DNA from 4 places in the Streptomyces syringium genome. Region 1 is predicted to be linked to each of the others. Evidence: riboswitches for the same ligand, from Rfam matches in the RefSeq annotation. Region 1 holds a riboswitch; each other region holds the start of a gene.

Region 1 (3,866 bases):
CCGACCTCGCCCTCACCGTCCTCGGCGGCGGCGAGTCCTCCCGGCTCCACAACCGCCTGGTCCGCCACGACCGCACCGCCGTCGCCGCCGGCTTCGGCCTGCTGCGGCTCGCCGGCGCCCCCTCGCTCGGCTGGCTGGACGTCAAGACGTCCGGCGGCGTCGAGGTCCCGGACATCGAGACCGCCGTCGACGAGGAGCTGGCCCGCTTCGCCGCCGAGGGGCCGACCCCGGAGGAGATGGAGCGCGCCCAGGCCCAGCTGGAGCGCGAGTGGCTGGACCGGCTCGCCACGGTCAGCGGCCGCGCGGACGAACTGTGCCGCTACGCGGTCCTGTTCGGCGACCCGCAGCTCGCCCTCAGCGCGGTCGACCGGGTCCTGGACATCACCGCCGAGGAGGTGCGGGAGGTCGCCGCGGCCCGGCTGCGCCCCGACAACCGCGCCGTGCTGGTGTACGAGCCGACCGCCCCCGAGGCCGACGAGAACGCAGGAAACGCAACGGAAAGCGAGACGGCCCAGTGAGCGACGCCGCACCCGCGAGCAGCACGCGGACCGCAGGCCCTTCGATGGACTTCCACCCCCGGCCGCAGCCCGGCGAGGCCACCCCGTGGGCCTTCCCGGCCCCCGAGCGCGGTGAGCTGCCCAACGGCCTCACCGTGCTGCGCTGCCACCGCCCCGGCCAGCAGGTCGTCGCCGTCGAGATCAACCTCGCGGCGCCCCTGGACGCCGAGCCGCAGGGGCTCGACGGCGTCGCCACGATCATGGCGCGCGCCCTGTCCGAGGGCACCGACCGGCACACCGCCGAGGAGTTCACGGCCGAGCTGGAGCGCTGCGGGGCCACCCTCGACGCGCACGCCGACCACCCCGGCGTCCGGGTCTCGCTGGAGGTCCCCGCTTCCCGGCTGCCCAAGGCGCTCGGTCTGCTCGCCGACGCCCTGCGCGCCCCCGCGTTCCCCGACGGCGAGGTCGAGCGCCTCGTCCGCAACCGGCTGGACGAGATCCCGCACGAGCTGGCCAACCCCGCCCGCCGGGCCGCCGTGGCGCTCTCCAAGGAGCTCTTCCCCGCCGAGTCGCGGATGTCCCGCCCCCGCCAGGGCACCGAGGAGACCGTCGAGCGCATCGACGCCGCCGCCGTCCGCGCCTTCTACGAGGCGCACGTCCGCCCCGCCACGGCGACCGCCGTGGTCGTCGGCGACTTCACCGGTGTCGACCTCGACAAGGCGCTGGCCGAGTCCCTCGGCGCGTGGACCGGCTCCGCAGCCGAGCCCCGGCCCGTACCGCCGATCACCGCGGACGACTCCGGCCGCGTCGTGATCGTCGACCGCCCCGGCGCGGTGCAGACCCAGCTCCTCATCGGCCGGATCGGCGGCGACCGGCACGACCGCGTCTGGCCCGCCCAGGTGCTCGGCACGTACTGCCTCGGCGGCACCCTCACCTCCCGCCTGGACCGCGTCCTGCGCGAGGAGAAGGGCTACACCTACGGTGTGCGCTCCTTCGGCCAGGTGCTCCGCTCGGCGCCCGACGGCACCGGCGCCGCGATGCTCGCCATCAGCGGCTCCGTCGACACCGCGTCCACCGGACCGGCGCTGGCCGACCTGTGGACCGTGCTGCGCACCCTGGCCGCCGAGGGGCTGACCGACGCCGAGCGCGACGTCGCCGTGCAGAACCTCGTGGGCGTCGCCCCGCTCAAGTACGAGACGGCCGCCGCCGTCGCGGGCACGCTCGCCGACCAGGTCGAGCAGCACCTCCCGGACGACTTCCAGGCGCACCTGTACGAGCGCCTCGCGGAGACGGGCACCGTGGAGGCCACCGCGGCCGTCGTGAGCGCGTTCCCGGCCGACCGCCTCGTGACGGTCCTCGTCGGTGACGCCGCGGAGATCCTGGAGCCCGTCAAGGCACTGGGCATCGGAGCGGTGACGGTCGTCCAGGGCTGACGGCACGTCGGAGCGGTGACCGGTCGCGGCCGGGTGCGGTCGGCAGCGCCCGCACGGGACGGCCAACTGGTCAGCAGATAAGCGCATAAGGGAGGCACGCGGGGCCAACGGGGCTCGCGTGCCTCCCTTATGTCCGTTTTGAAGGAGAGGTTGCACGTCTGGAGTGTGGCGTACGACACAAAACCTCGGTTCTGTTTGTCGATCGAAACGCACCCCGATTAGCGTCAGTCCGGCTGACCGTCAGATGTGAGTCGCATCCGCGGCACCGGTCAGTCATCGCCGAGTCCCCAATGGCGCGAGCCAGGGGAGCCGGGGACCCACAGTCCCTGGGGTGAATCGGGTCCCTTCCCGGAGGGAGCCGTAGGAGACCTTCCTGCTCCGAACCCGTCAGCTAACCCGGTAGGCGAGAAGGAAGGAAAGGAATGGCCACACCCATGGCGTTCATAGGTGCCACTGGCAAGCATCGTCGTCCGAGCCGCGCCGTCCGCGTGAGCGCGAACGTGGCGGGCATCGCCACGCTCACCGCCACCGGTGTGGTCGCCGGCTTCGCCGCTCCGGCGATCGCCGCCACCGACGACGCCCCGCGCGTCCAGGACACCGGCCTCACCCAGGCCGTCGTCATGGGTGACGAGACCGCCGACCGGATCGACGCCCAGGCCGACACCCAGCAGAGCGCCGCCTACGAGGCCGAGGCGCGGCTGAAGGCGGAGGCCGACGCGAAGCAGAAGGCCGCGGACGCCAAGCAGCGCGCGGACGAGGCCAAGCGCAAGGCCGAGGCCGAGCGCGCCGAGAAGGAGCGCGCCGCCCGCGACGAGGAGCGCAAGCGTCTCAACGCCTACGTCTCCCCGATCGACGGCAGTTACGTCTCCACCTCCTACAAGGCCTCCAGCGGCCTGTGGTCCTCCGGCAGCCACACCGGCGTCGACTTCCACGCCGCCGAGGGCTCGACGGTGCAGTCCGTGGGCGCCGGCACCGTCGTCGAGGCGGGCTGGGGCGGCGCGTACGGCAACAACGTCGTCATCAAGCACAACGACGGCACCTACACGCAGTACGGCCACCTCTCCTCGATCAGCGTCAGCGCCGGCCAGACGGTCACCGCGGGGCAGCAGATCGGCATCTCCGGCTCCACGGGCAACGTCACCGGCCCGCACCTGCACTTCGAGGCCCGTACGGGTGCCGACTACGGCTCCGACATCGACCCCGTCGCCTACCTGCGCGCGCACGGCGTCAGCGTCTGACCGTCGCCTCCGGGGCGCAAGTCCCGCACTCATCTTTCGCGAAGGCCCCGGCTCCGGCCGGGGCCTTCGCGTTGGCCGGACGCGTCGACCAGGCGTATCCACCGGCCCGTTGGCCAAAAAATAGCCATGGATTCCGGTCTCCCATCGGAAATCCCCGGCTATTGCCATAGAGTCGCCGAACAGACGTCAATCGGCCGCGTTTCGCGGGGATTAAGGCGGAGGTTCACCGATGTGGGGCCCCACGTGACCGGCAATGGCGACGCAGTGCGAGAAGGCGGCCGCATTTCCGCGCACGCCGTGTGCGCGGCGATCCGCGACGACATCGTCTCCGGGGCCCACCCGCCCGGCAGCCGGCTCATCGAGGAGTTACTGGCCCGTCGTTACGGCGTCTCCCGGGTGCCGGTGCGCGAAGCCCTGCGCACCCTCGCCTCCGAAGGGTTCGTGACCACCCGCCGGCACGCCGGGGCGTGCGTCGCCGAACCCAGTGAGCGGGAAGCCGCCGATCTCCTCGACGTCCGGGCCCTGCTGGAGCCGCTCGGTGCCGCACGCGCCGCGCAGCGCCGCACGGAGGCCCATCTGAAGGTGCTGCGCGGACTGGTCAGGCTCGGGCAGGAGCGCGCCCGGGGCGGCCGTACGGCGGAACTGCGCCCGCTGGGCGACTGGTTCGACGAGACCCTCGCCCAGGCCTCCGGCAGCCC
Region 2 (3,866 bases), 4.5 Mb from region 1:
GAGGGGTCGAACGCGTCGGTGTCGGCCATGGTGAAACCGTGCAGGGTGCCGGGGTAGACCTCGGTGGTGTGCGTGACACCCGCGGCGTCCAGGGCCTGGCGGAGCTCGCCGATGGTCTGGGGCGTCATGTCGTTCTCCGCGAGACCGAGGTGGACCTCGGCGGCGAGCTCGGGGATGTCGCGGTGCGGGCTGTCCGGCGCGTCGGTGACCAGGAAGCCGGGGTGGAATCCGGCGACGGCGGCCACCCGGCCGGGGTGGGCCGTCGCGGTGCGCATCGCCAAGGCGGCGCCCATGCAGTAGCCGATCACGGCGACCGGTCCGGCACCCACCTCGGGCTGGGCGGTGAGGAATCCGAGGTAGGCGTCGGCATCGCGCAGGACACGCTCGGAGGTGTGCGCCTTGACCAAGGGCATCAGCCGCTCGAAGACCGCCGGCCGGACCTCTTCCCCGATGTGCCCGGGAAGTTCGATCACCGGCGCCGGGCCGTGCCGGTAGTAGAGGTTGGGGACGAGCACGTAGTACCCGTGCCCGGCCAGCTCGCGGGCCATCTCCTCCAGCACGGGCCGCACGCCGAAGGCGTCCGGGTACAGCAGCACCCCCGGGTGCCGCCCGCCACCGTCGGGAAAAGCGGCGAAAGCGTCGGCCTGGCCGTCCGCGGTGGGAATCTGCAGAGACTTGGTGGGCATGGCGGATCATCCTTCCTTGCCCCGATGCCCGCGCACAAGGGTTGAGTCAACGACGGGCCGGGGCCCACCACCCCGGCACCGCCGCGCTCACGCCCAGAGCGAAACCACGTCCGATCCGTTGCCGCGCCGAGCCGCGCTGAGCCATGCTCATCCGAACGATCTGTACGTCCTGTACATTTTTTACGGACGAGGAGTGCCACCATGCACCGACCCACGGCCCGCTATGTCCTGCCCGAGTTCACGGAGCGCACGAGCACCGGCGCCCGCACGATGGACCCGTACTCCAAGCTGCTGTCCGAGCGCATCGTCTTTCTGGGCACGCAGATCGACGACACCTGCGCCGGCGATGTGATCGCACAGCTCATGTACCTCGAACACGCGGCGCCCGAGCGGGACATCTCGCTCTACATCAACTCCCCCGGCGGCTCCTTCCCCGCCATGTGCGCCATCTACGACACGATGCGCTACATCGGCTGCGACGTGGAGACGATCTGCCTGGGCCAGGCCGCCTCGTCCGCCGCCGTGCTGCTCACCGCCGGCACCCCGGGCAAGCGACTGGCGCTGCCGAACGCGCGCGTCCTCATTCATCAGCCGTCCCTCAGCGAACCGGTCCAGGGCCAGCCCTCCGATCTGGAGATCCAGGCGGGGGAGATGTCGCGCATGCGGGACACGCTGACGGAGATGCTGGTGCGGCACACGGGGCAGAGCGTGGAGCGGGTCGACCGGGACATCGAGCGGGACACCGTCTTCGACGCCGCGGCCGCGGTGGCGTACGGGCTCGTCGACCGGCTCACCTCCAGCCGCAAGGGCCCGGGCGTGCCGCTCGGCGCGAGGTGAGCCGCGATGTGGCCGCCCCAACTGCCACCCCTGCCCGCCCTGACCCGCGCCGAGGGCGAATTGGTGGACCGGTATCTGGAAGTACTGGATCTTCTGGGCCGGATCAACCCGGCCCGCGCGCATGACACGTACGCCGGACTACGGGCGGCGCAGGCTCTGGTGGTCGCGGCGACGGGGCTGCGCGAGGCGTTGACGCTCATGCACGAGCGAGGCGAACGCGAGGTGCACACCGGAACACTCGCGCGGGCGATGCTGGTCCTGGACGGGGAGCGGCGGGCCGCACGGGTCACCATGCCGCCGAACACGCCGGGCTGATGAGCCCGGACGCGCGCCGGAACGACCGGCCGGGCGACACCTCAACGCGATCTCCCGCAGACAGCGGACCCTGCGTAGACATCGCGCAGTGATCGATCCGAGCCGCGCGCGCACGAGGCGATCACGGAGATCAACTCGCCGCAGGTGAACGGCTCAACAGGGTTGAGCGGTGGGCGTCAAACCGTCCGGTGTCCACCCGAACACGCCAGAGGTGACCAGGCTCACATATCACCGGATCCTCTCGGAATCCGTGCCGCGGCTGCGCCAAGATCCAGGCGACGACAAGACCCCGCCACCGCGGCGGGGCGGTCCGGGCGGACGCCGAATCCTGCCGCCGCCCGGATGACTGGTCGACACGAGTGCATCGGCAGGAGTGGAGGACCCGAGTACGGCGGGACGACCGGCACCACTGGCCGTCCCTTGGGGTGAAGCCGCCTCGGCGGCCGGGCATCTTCGCCTGCCCGAACCCGACAGGTCATCCTTCATAGGCGGCAGACGAAGGGTTGCGTATGGCCGCGCACAAACGACCAACGAAGTTCTCCAGGGCCAAGGCCGCCTCGGCCCTCACCCTCGCAGCCGTCGGCGCCTCGGTGCTGGTGCCCGGCGGTTCGCCCGACGCCGAGGCCGCGAACGTCTCCACCCTCGCCCTGCGGATAGCGGAATCGAAGCAGGGCGCTCCCTACCAGTGGGGCGCGACGGGACCGTACAGCTTCGACTGCTCGGGGCTGACGCAGTACTCGTACAAGCGGGTCGGCAAAAAGCTGCCCCGTACCGCCGCCGCCCAGTACAACCGCGCCCGCCATGTGCCCGGCTCCGCCCGCCAACGCGGGGACCTGGTGTTCTTCCACTCCGCCGGCGGCGTCTATCACGTGGGCATCTACGTCGGGAACGGCAGGATCCTGCATGCTCCCAAGACCGGCGCGGTCGTCCGCCACGAGCGGATCTGGACCAGAAGCGTCAGCTACGGCCGCGTGAACTGAAAGCGCCGACGGTGGCGTGCCGCGACGGCCGCCCCCGCCACCGTCCTCGCCTCCCTGTGCGCCGACACGGCAAAGGGTGTGTTCCCACCCGCCGACGGCGGACACGACTGTGGTGCCGCGGCCCCTCGTTCGCGACGGGGGCCGCCGGCCCCGACCGGGCACACGGTCGCCTTCACCGGCAGCGATCCGGAACGGGTAAGGGCGCGCCTGCCCGCCGGTGACCTGCCCGAGCCGCTCGACCCGCCTTGTCCGCGAGCACCGTGCGATCACCGTGCGAGCCCCTGGGCCGGGTGGTGGACCCCTCGGCCTTCTCGAGGCCACGGGGCCCACCGCCCGGCCCACAGCCGCGCGGGGCGGTCAGGGTACGGGCACCGTCCAGGGCAGACAGATCCAGACCGTCTTGCCGCCGTCGGCCGTCGGGGTGACCGACAGTCTGCCGCCGCGCTCGGCGGTCAGACAGCGGATGATGACCATGCCGCGGCCGTTGTCCTGCTGGACGGCGGCGGGCAGCCTTCTCGGATAGCGGGGGTGACTGTCCGTGACGCCGATGCGCAGCTGCTCCTCCCGGTCGAGCCGGACGTCCACGGTGAAGGTGGGCGACTGGCCGCGGGTGTGCTGCACGGCGTTGGTGGCGAGTTCGGAGACGATCAGCCGAACCGTGTCGGCGTCCTCGGTGCCGTCCGCCAGCCCCCATTCCGCCAGTACACGCGCGACATAGCGGCGCGCGTCGGACACCGAGGCGGGGGCGCTCGGCAGGGTTACGGTTGCTTCCTGGTGATCCGCCATGGCGCTGTCCCTTTCCTACCGAGGCCGGGCTCCGACGCGTGACGCAGGGCACTGACGCGGTGACGTCGGGAGCGGTCTCGGACGGCTCTTCGTCACAGAGTGCCACCGTCGGCGTCCGAGAGTGAGCGATCCACCGGAAAATGCATATATCTGTCGCTCGAAGCGGTGAACTCTGCCGGGAGCGACCACATTTGGGTGGCGCACTCGTCTATTGACACTGACGTATGGATGTGGACGTGTTCACCTTGGCCGAAAGGGAATA
Region 3 (3,866 bases), 4.9 Mb from region 1:
CCCGAACCCGTCGGTCTCCGACGGGTTCGGGCCACCCGTACGTCCGCCCCGGAAAGCCGCGCGCTACCGCTGCGGTGTGAACCTCACCGGCAGGGCGAGCAGCCCGCGCAGCGCCATGCTGGGCCGCCAGGAAAGCGCGGCGGGGTCGACGTCGAAGGCGAGGTCCGGGCAGCGCTCCAGCAGCGCCTTGAGGGCGATGGCCGCCTCCATCCGGGCGAGCGGGGCGCCGATGCAGTGGTGGACACCGTGACCGAAGGCGAGGTGCCCACGGGCCTCGCGGCGGATGTCGAAGCGGTCGGGGTCGGGGAAGTGCCGGGGATCGCGGGCCGCCGCGGCGAGCACGACGATCACCGGTTCCCTGGCGGGGACGGTGGTGCCGCCGATCTCCACCGGCTCGGCGGTGTAGCGGAAGGCGCACCGCTCCACCGGGCAGCCGTAGCGGAGCATCTCCTCGATCGCGCCGTCGAGCAGGGACCAGTCGGCGCGCAGTGCCGCCAGCTGGTCGGGGTGGCGCAGCAGCTCGTGGACGCCGCTGGAGATGAGGTTGACGGTGGTCTCGTGGCCGGCGACGAGCAGGACGAAGGCCATGCCCAGCAGTTCGTCGGGTGAGAGCCGGTCGCCGTCGTCGTCCGTGGCGGTGGTCAGGGCACTGAGGAGATCGTCGCCGGGCGACTGCCGCTTGGCCTCGATGAGCGAGACGAAGTACGCGGTCATCGCCTGGGCCGCGGCACCGGCGGCTTCCGGGCTGCTGGGGAGGACGACCTCGTTGGACCACTCACGGAACGCCGCGCGGTCGCCGACGGGCACCCCGAGCAGCTCACAGATGACCGTCAGCGGCAGTGGCAGCGCGAAGGACTCCACGAGGTCGGCGCGGCCGAGCGGCAGCATCGCGTCCAGGAGTTCGCCGGTCCACCGCGAGATGCGCGGGCGCAGCTCCTCGATGCGGCGCGGGGTGAACTCCTTGGCGACGAACTTGCGCAGGCGCGTGTGGTGCGGCGGGTCGACCTGGAGCATGTTCAGCCCGATCGCGTAGCCGCCGTCGTCCTCCCAGTCCGGCGAGTAGCGGATGTCGTTGCGCAGCCGGGGGTCCGTCAGGGCGGCCCGGGCCTCGTCGTTGCCGACGATCAGCCAGGACTCGCGCCCGTCGGGGGTCCGCACCCGATGGACGGGCCCCCGCTCCCGCAGGCTCGCGTAGAGCGGATGCGGGTCCTTGGCGAAGTCCGTGCCGGCGGGCGTGAGGTCCTCGAGCGTTGGCGTGGACACAAGCGTTCCCTTCGTCGTCTCCGGGGCATGACCGGAGCCCAAGTGGGGATGGGCCCCCAGTTGACGGACCGACCGTAGCACTAAGTGGGGAGCCGTCCACACTTTGGGTCGCGCGAAGGATCCGCCGTCGTCGCCGTCGAACGCGAGGGGTTGCGGTCGCTCATCACCCGTCAGTCCGCCCTGGTCGCGGATAATGCGGAGGCTGCCATTCAGTCGTCGGGCGGGGTGGCCGGCGGAACCGCCGGGTGTGCACCCCGGGCCGTTCTTCCGGTGCTCGACGGGATTCGGCCGCGACCGCCGGTAACTCCCTTGATATCCAGCCGCTTTCAGGCTCCGCCCGACACTGATTTCCGCTGTGCGGGGGCTGTTGACGGAGGTTCGGGCGGGGCGAAATCAGCCGCCGGTTCCTCGAGTCGACGCGAAGTGAACAAGTTCACAGAAGGCCGTTTGGGCTCTGATTTTGAGCGGTCGATGATGCAGGATCTCTGCTCGAACACAAGAACCCGTCACAGAGGCGGGCGACCCGGGCGGACGCCGAGTCCTGCCGCCGTCCGGGTGCAGATTCAGATCAAGGATCGGCAGGAGCGGGAGACCCAAGCACGACGAACCACGATGGCAGTGGTTCTTGGGGTGAAGCCACGTATGTGGCCGGGCAACTTTGTCAGCCCGAACCCGACAGGTCACCTTTCGTAGGCGGATGACGAAGGGCTTTGGCATGTCTGCGTTCCCTGGCATACCCGCACTGCTTTCCCGGGCCGGAACCGCATCGGTTCTGACCGCAGCCACCGTCACCGCGTCGATGCTGATCCCGACACTGGCAACCGACGCACAGGCGGCGACTCCGGGAACGAAGGCGCTGCAGATCGCGGCCTCCAAGAAGGGGTCGCCGTATCAGTACGGCGCCACCGGTCCGAACCGTTTCGACTGCTCGGGCCTGACGCTGTACGCCTTCAAGAAGGCGGGTAAGGCGCTGCCGCGCACCGCGGCTTCGCAGTACAACAAGACCAGGCACCTTTCGGCCGGCTCACGACAGCCGGGCGACCTGGTGTTCTTCCACTCGGGCAGCAACGTCTACCACGTGGGGATCTACGCCGGGAAGAATCAGATCTGGCACTCTCCGAAGCCGGGCAAGTCCGTGCGGCTGGAGAAGATCTGGACGAACAGTGTCTGGTACGGCCGCGTCAAGTAGCCCTTGAGGCTGTTCAAAAGCCCGCCCGGACGCTCTTGTGGGGGCAATGTCCGGGCGGGCTGACGGCTGCGGAGGCACCGCTGCGCGCAGCACGCTACCAGCCGAATCCGAAACGCCCGGGCGCCGTCACCCCATTGGCCGCCCCGGAAGTGCGCCGCGCGTGCGTGCGCAATGGCCCGCCCTGTCTCCCGGGCGGTCGGTGGCCCTTTGACGGTTGCCTTTCGATGGTGTCGCCCATGGTCCGGCTGGCTCAAATGAGTGAATGTCCGGAACTTCTTAAATCGACCGGAGTTACTCAGGTCGCTTCCTTGTGAGGGGCGCTAATCGATCGAAAGGCATGGACGTGCTCAAGAAGGTACTCGCCACGACCGCGATGACGGTTTCCGCGGTCGGCGCCATCACCGCTCCCGCGATGGCGATCGGCAACGACAACGGTGACGTCGCCAATGGCAACGCCGCGAAGACCGGTTACGGCAACACCAAGACCGGCGGCAAGCAGAGCCCGCAGATGAGCCTGATCCAGGGCACGCTCAACAAGCCGTGCCTGGGTATCGGCAAGATCGGTGTCCAGTCCCTCATCGCGCTGCTCAACATCGGTGTCCAGGACATCCCGATCCTCACCTCGCAGCAGCAGCAGCAGTGCACCGACAACTCCACGATCAGCGACGGGGACGACCAGCTGTCGCACATCCTGGACGAGATCCCGATCCTCACGGGCAACGGTTCCGGGAACAGCGCGCACGACGGGCACTGACGGCCCAGAGCCTTGGCGTTCATCCCCCTGTTCCGGATATGCGGGATCCGGAACAGGGGGATTCCCGTGCGCCGACGCAATTGATCACCTCAGTTCACTTCTTGTTGATGTACTGTCAACTCTGCGCTTTTATGGTCCGGGAGACCAGGCCTCGCCGCCGGTCGGTGACGAGGCACCCCCCAAGTCCCCTGGAGTGACCGTGGAACGTCGCACCTTCCTGCGCGCGGCCGTCGTCGGCACCTCGGCCGCCGCCCTCGGCGGCTCACTGTGGAGCGCCGCCTACGCGAGCCCGGCCCAGCCGGGCGCCGGACCCTACGGACCGCTCGGCGCCGCCGACGGCAATGGTCTCCGGCTGCCGAAGGGTTTCAGTGCCCGGATCGTCGCCCGGTCCGGACAGAAGGTCTCCGGCACCTCCTACACCTGGCACAACGCCCCGGACGGCGGCGCCTGTTACGCCGACGGCACCGGCTGGATCTACGTCTCCAACTCGGAGATCAACCCCTCCGGAGGAGCGAGCGCGCTGCGCTTCGATGCCGCCGGAACCGTCGTCGCGGCGTACCGCGTGCTCTCCGGCACCCGCCAGAACTGCGCGGGCGGCAGGACGCCGTGGAACACCTGGCTGTCCTGCGAGGAGGTCGACCGCGGCTACGTCTACGAGAC
Region 4 (3,866 bases), 2.1 Mb from region 1:
ACTACTTCACCCCTCCCCGCTTCACCTACGCCCCCTTCTTCTGCTCCGCCCCCCTCGTCGCGGCGGCCCTGCTGTCCCTGCGCGCCACCGCGACGACCGCCGTGGCGGCCGTGGGCGCGGCCATCACCCTCGCGGTCTACCACCGCGTACAGGACACGGCCGAGTCCACGACCGAGGTCGTCACCGTCACGGCCGTCTCCCTCCTCGCCCTCGGCCTGAACCGCATCGTGCGCCACGGCGACCAGCAGCTCGCCTCCGCGCGCGGCATCGCCGAGGCCGCCCAGCGCGCGGTCCTGCCGACGCCGCCCGCCCGCATCGCCGGGATGCGCGTCGCCGCGCGCTATGTGGCGGCCCAGGCCGACGCCCGGATCGGCGGCGACCTCTACGCCGTCCAGGACACCCCGCACGGCGTGCGCGTCATCGTCGGTGACGTACGCGGCAAGGGCCTGGGCGCGGTGGAGGCCGTCGCGGTGGTGATCGGAGCCTTCCGGGAGGCCGCCGAGCAGGAACGCACGCTCGAAGCGCTCGCGGCACGGCTGGAGCACGCGTTGCGGCGGGAGGGCAGACGGCGCGCCAACCTGGACCAGTCCGAGGGCTTCACCACCGCCGTCCTGGCGGAGGTGCCGCCCGGGGCGAACACGCTGCGCCTGGTGAACCGCGGCCACCCGCCCCCGCTGCTGCTGCACATCGACGGGCGGGTGGACGAGACGTACCCGGAGGTGCCGGCGCTGCCGCTCGGCATGGGGGACCTGGGCGGGTGGCCGGACCGGGCGGAGGAGCGGGAGTTCCCGGCGGGTTCGACGCTGCTGCTGTTCACCGACGGGGTGACCGAGGCGCGGGACGCGGACGGCGTCTTCTACGTCCCGCAGGAGCGGCTGCGCGGCAGACAGTTCCGGAGCCCCGACGCGCTCCTCGACCTGCTCGCCGCGGACGTGGCCCGCCACTCGGGCGGTCACACGGCCGACGACATGGCCCTTCTGGCGATCCGGCGCGGTGACGGCTTCCACCATCCCGTGGCCGCCGCGCGCGGCACCCTCACCGCGACCGTGACGTCCACGCGGACGCATACTTCCCCGCACGGATCTGCTGCCGTTTCTCCCCCCGCTTCCCCCGCTGCTTCTCCCGACGACGGTAAATGATCTTGAATCGGCACGTGCCGCGGATGTCGGCTGACGAGGGATCAACTCCGTGGTGTTCCGGTAGCGCGCAGTAACTCGCCTGCCGGGAAACCCGCGTGTCCTGTGAAGTAGGCCCCGAAAGCCGGTGGGTTCGGGCGTTCGGCTTGGAATCCGCCAGCCATGTCTATTAACGTTCGATAACGCAGCGCGGTCGTCACAGCCGCCGCAAGAGGCGGCACCGTGCGCCTTCGCCGAATCCCGCGGGCACAGCACCATCTGCACCACCAGCGACAACCGGGAACCGGGGAACCACCAAACTTGGGGTGAATCGGGCCGTACTCCGGCCCGTAGGAGACCTTCCTGCTCCGAACCCGTCAGCTAACCCGGTAGGCGAGAAGGAAGGAAAGGAGTCGCCCTCGTGGCGTCCAACAAGCCTGCCCCCGGCGATGGTTCCTACGAGTCGTACGGGCCCTACGGGTCGTACGAGCAGCCGGAGCCGACCGAGCTGTACGGAGCCGGGGCCTACGCGCCGGAGCCTTCGATCGTGCCCGCGTACATGACTCCTCTGACGCCCGAGCCCGTCGTCGCCGCCCCGTCCACCGTGACCCCCGTGGCCGCCGCCGAGCCGGCCGGGGAGCCCGGGGAGGTGTGGAACCCCACCGCGGAGTCCGTCGCCCCGGTCCGCGGCAGACACCGCGTCGTCAAGCAGCGCGGCGGCACGATGGCCCGCAGTGGCGCGGTCCTCGGTGTCGGCGTGATCGCGGCGGTCGGCGCGGGCGGCATGGCGACCGCCCAGGACCGCCCGGCGACGCCGATATCCGTGCCCGACGTGGCGCAGAACATCCCCGGCTTCGGTGCGCTGCTGGCGGATGACGACGACAAGAAGAAGGACTCCGCTTCCGGCTCCGCCGCGGCGCAGGCTCCCGGTGCCGATCAGCCGCTGACCCAGGCGGGACTGTCCGCCGAGGAGGCGGCCCGGGGCACGTCCGACGCCGGCGAGGCGCTGCGCGCCCGCATCCTCCAGCAGGCCGAGCACCAGCAGAACCTCGGTGACGAGGAGGCCCGCGAGGCCGAGGCGAAGAAGGCCGCCGAGGCCCACCGGAAGGCGGCGGCCGAGAAGGCGGAGCAGGCTGCCGCCGAGAAGGAGAAGGCGGAAGCCGAGGCGGCGGCCGAGAAGAAGAAGGCGGAAGCGGAAAAGGCGGCCGAGAAGGCCGCCGAGAAGTCTTCGAACGAATCTTCCGACGAAAATGCGAGCGAATCCGGGAGTGGCGGGTCGGAGCCCTCGGGCGGGGGCGGCGGCCACAGCTCGGGCTCGTACTCCCTCCCCGTCGGCTCATACACGCTGACCGCGGGCTTCGGCCAGGCCGGCGACATGTGGTCCGCGAACCACACCGGCGCGGACTTCGCCGCCCCGACCGGTACCCCGGTCAAGGCGGTCGGCGGCGGCACGATCACCAGTGCGGGGTGGGCGGGCGCGTACGGCTACCGCGTCGTGCTGACGCTGAACGACGGCACCCAGATCTGGTACTGCCACCTCTCCTCGATGGTGGTCACCTCCGGCCAGGTCTCGGCGGGCGACGTGATCGGCCGGGTCGGTGCGACCGGCAACGTCACGGGCCCCCACCTGCACCTGGAGACCCGGCCGGGCGGCGGCTCGCCGGTCGACCCGCTGTCGTGGCTGCGCGGCCGAGGCCTGGAGCCGTAACGAGGCCTGCAGCCGTAAGGGGCGTGGGGCTGCTTGTCGGGGGCGCGGGGCAGTTTCGTAAGGGGTACGGGCGGGAAACGGCTCCTACGAACGTAGAGGCCCTACGCCCACTGCCCGTCCCGCACGACGTCGATAATCGGTCCCGATAACCACACCTTTGCCACGAATGCTTCAGGTTCAGGTGGGAACTCGGGGTGTGTGACGGATGCGACGATCACCACCTCAGTGCCTGCCCGCCTCGACCGGCTGCCCTGGTCCCGGTGGCACTGGACGGTGGTGATCGGCCTCGGCACCGTCTGGATCCTGGACGGGCTGGAGGTCACGGTCGTCGGCAATATCGCCGGGCGTCTGTCCGAGAAGGACAGCGGCCTGTCCATCACCTCGGGGCAGGTCACGGGCCTGGCGGCGGCGCTGTACGTCGCGGGCGCCTGCGTCGGGGCGCTCTTCTTCGGCCGGCTGACCGACCTCTTCGGCCGTAAAAAGCTTTTCATGATCACGCTCGCCGTCTATCTGGCGGCGACCGCGATGACCGCGTTCTCCTTCTCCACGTGGTGGTTCTTCCTCTTCCGCTTCCTGACGGGCTTCGGCATCGGCGGCGAGTACGCGGCCATCAACTCCGCCATCGACGAGCTGATCCCCGCCACCTACCGCGGCCGCGTGGACCTGATCATCAACGGCAGTTTCTGGCTCGGTGCGATCGGCGGATCGCTGCTGTCCATCCTGATGCTGGACACGAACATCTTCCCGGCCGACCTCGGCTGGCGGATCACCTTCGGCTTCGGCGTCGTCCTGGGGCTGGCCATCCTGCTCGTACGGCGCCATGTGCCGGAAAGCCCACGCTGGCTCTTCATCCATGGACGCGGCGAAGAGGCAGAAGTGCTGGTGGCCTCCATCGAGCAACGCATCGAGATGGAGAAAGGCGAGGTGCTGCCGCCACCCACGCGGCAGATCACGATCCACCAGCGCAAGAGCATCGGATTCGGCACCATCGCCCGCACGGTCTTCTCCCAGTACCGGCGCCGGGCGATTCTCGGCCTCGCGCT

The links. Region 1 has a riboswitch for cyclic di-AMP ahead of JO379_RS25540 (M23 family metallopeptidase). Riboswitches for the same ligand answer to the same signal wherever they lie in the genome.
Region 2: another riboswitch for cyclic di-AMP. It lies ahead of JO379_RS05290 (C40 family peptidase); the one in region 1 lies ahead of JO379_RS25540 (M23 family metallopeptidase).
Region 3: another riboswitch for cyclic di-AMP. It lies ahead of JO379_RS03945 (C40 family peptidase); the one in region 1 lies ahead of JO379_RS25540 (M23 family metallopeptidase).
Region 4: another riboswitch for cyclic di-AMP. It lies ahead of JO379_RS16075 (M23 family metallopeptidase); the one in region 1 lies ahead of JO379_RS25540 (M23 family metallopeptidase).

The regions. Positions count from the first base shown of each region.
Region 1 covers NZ_JAGIOH010000001.1:5,720,959-5,724,824, forward strand. Annotated here, with positions in the region: gene JO379_RS25530 (M16 family metallopeptidase) at 1-518, shown strand, start outside; gene JO379_RS25535 (M16 family metallopeptidase) at 563-1,930, shown strand; cyclic di-AMP (ydaO/yuaA leader) riboswitch at 2,198-2,351, shown strand; gene JO379_RS25540 (M23 family metallopeptidase) at 2,365-3,168, shown strand; gene JO379_RS25545 (GntR family transcriptional regulator) at 3,412-3,866, shown strand, end outside.
Region 2 covers NZ_JAGIOH010000001.1:1,204,676-1,208,541, forward strand. Annotated here, with positions in the region: gene JO379_RS05275 (dienelactone hydrolase family protein) at 1-686, opposite strand, end outside; gene JO379_RS05280 (ATP-dependent Clp protease proteolytic subunit) at 888-1,523, shown strand; gene JO379_RS05285 (hypothetical protein) at 1,530-1,838, shown strand; cyclic di-AMP (ydaO/yuaA leader) riboswitch at 2,158-2,343, shown strand; gene JO379_RS05290 (C40 family peptidase) at 2,348-2,818, shown strand; gene JO379_RS05295 (ATP-binding protein) at 3,176-3,604, opposite strand.
Region 3 covers NZ_JAGIOH010000001.1:855,464-859,329, reverse strand. Annotated here, with positions in the region: gene JO379_RS03950 (cytochrome P450 family protein) at 64-1,263, opposite strand; cyclic di-AMP (ydaO/yuaA leader) riboswitch at 1,810-1,974, shown strand; gene JO379_RS03945 (C40 family peptidase) at 1,979-2,452, shown strand; gene JO379_RS03940 (rodlin) at 2,796-3,206, shown strand; gene JO379_RS03935 (alkaline phosphatase PhoX) at 3,406-3,866, shown strand, end outside.
Region 4 covers NZ_JAGIOH010000001.1:3,650,635-3,654,500, reverse strand. Annotated here, with positions in the region: gene JO379_RS16080 (PP2C family protein-serine/threonine phosphatase) at 1-1,139, shown strand, start outside; cyclic di-AMP (ydaO/yuaA leader) riboswitch at 1,360-1,525, shown strand; gene JO379_RS16075 (M23 family metallopeptidase) at 1,537-2,823, shown strand; gene JO379_RS16070 (MFS transporter) at 3,022-3,866, shown strand, end outside.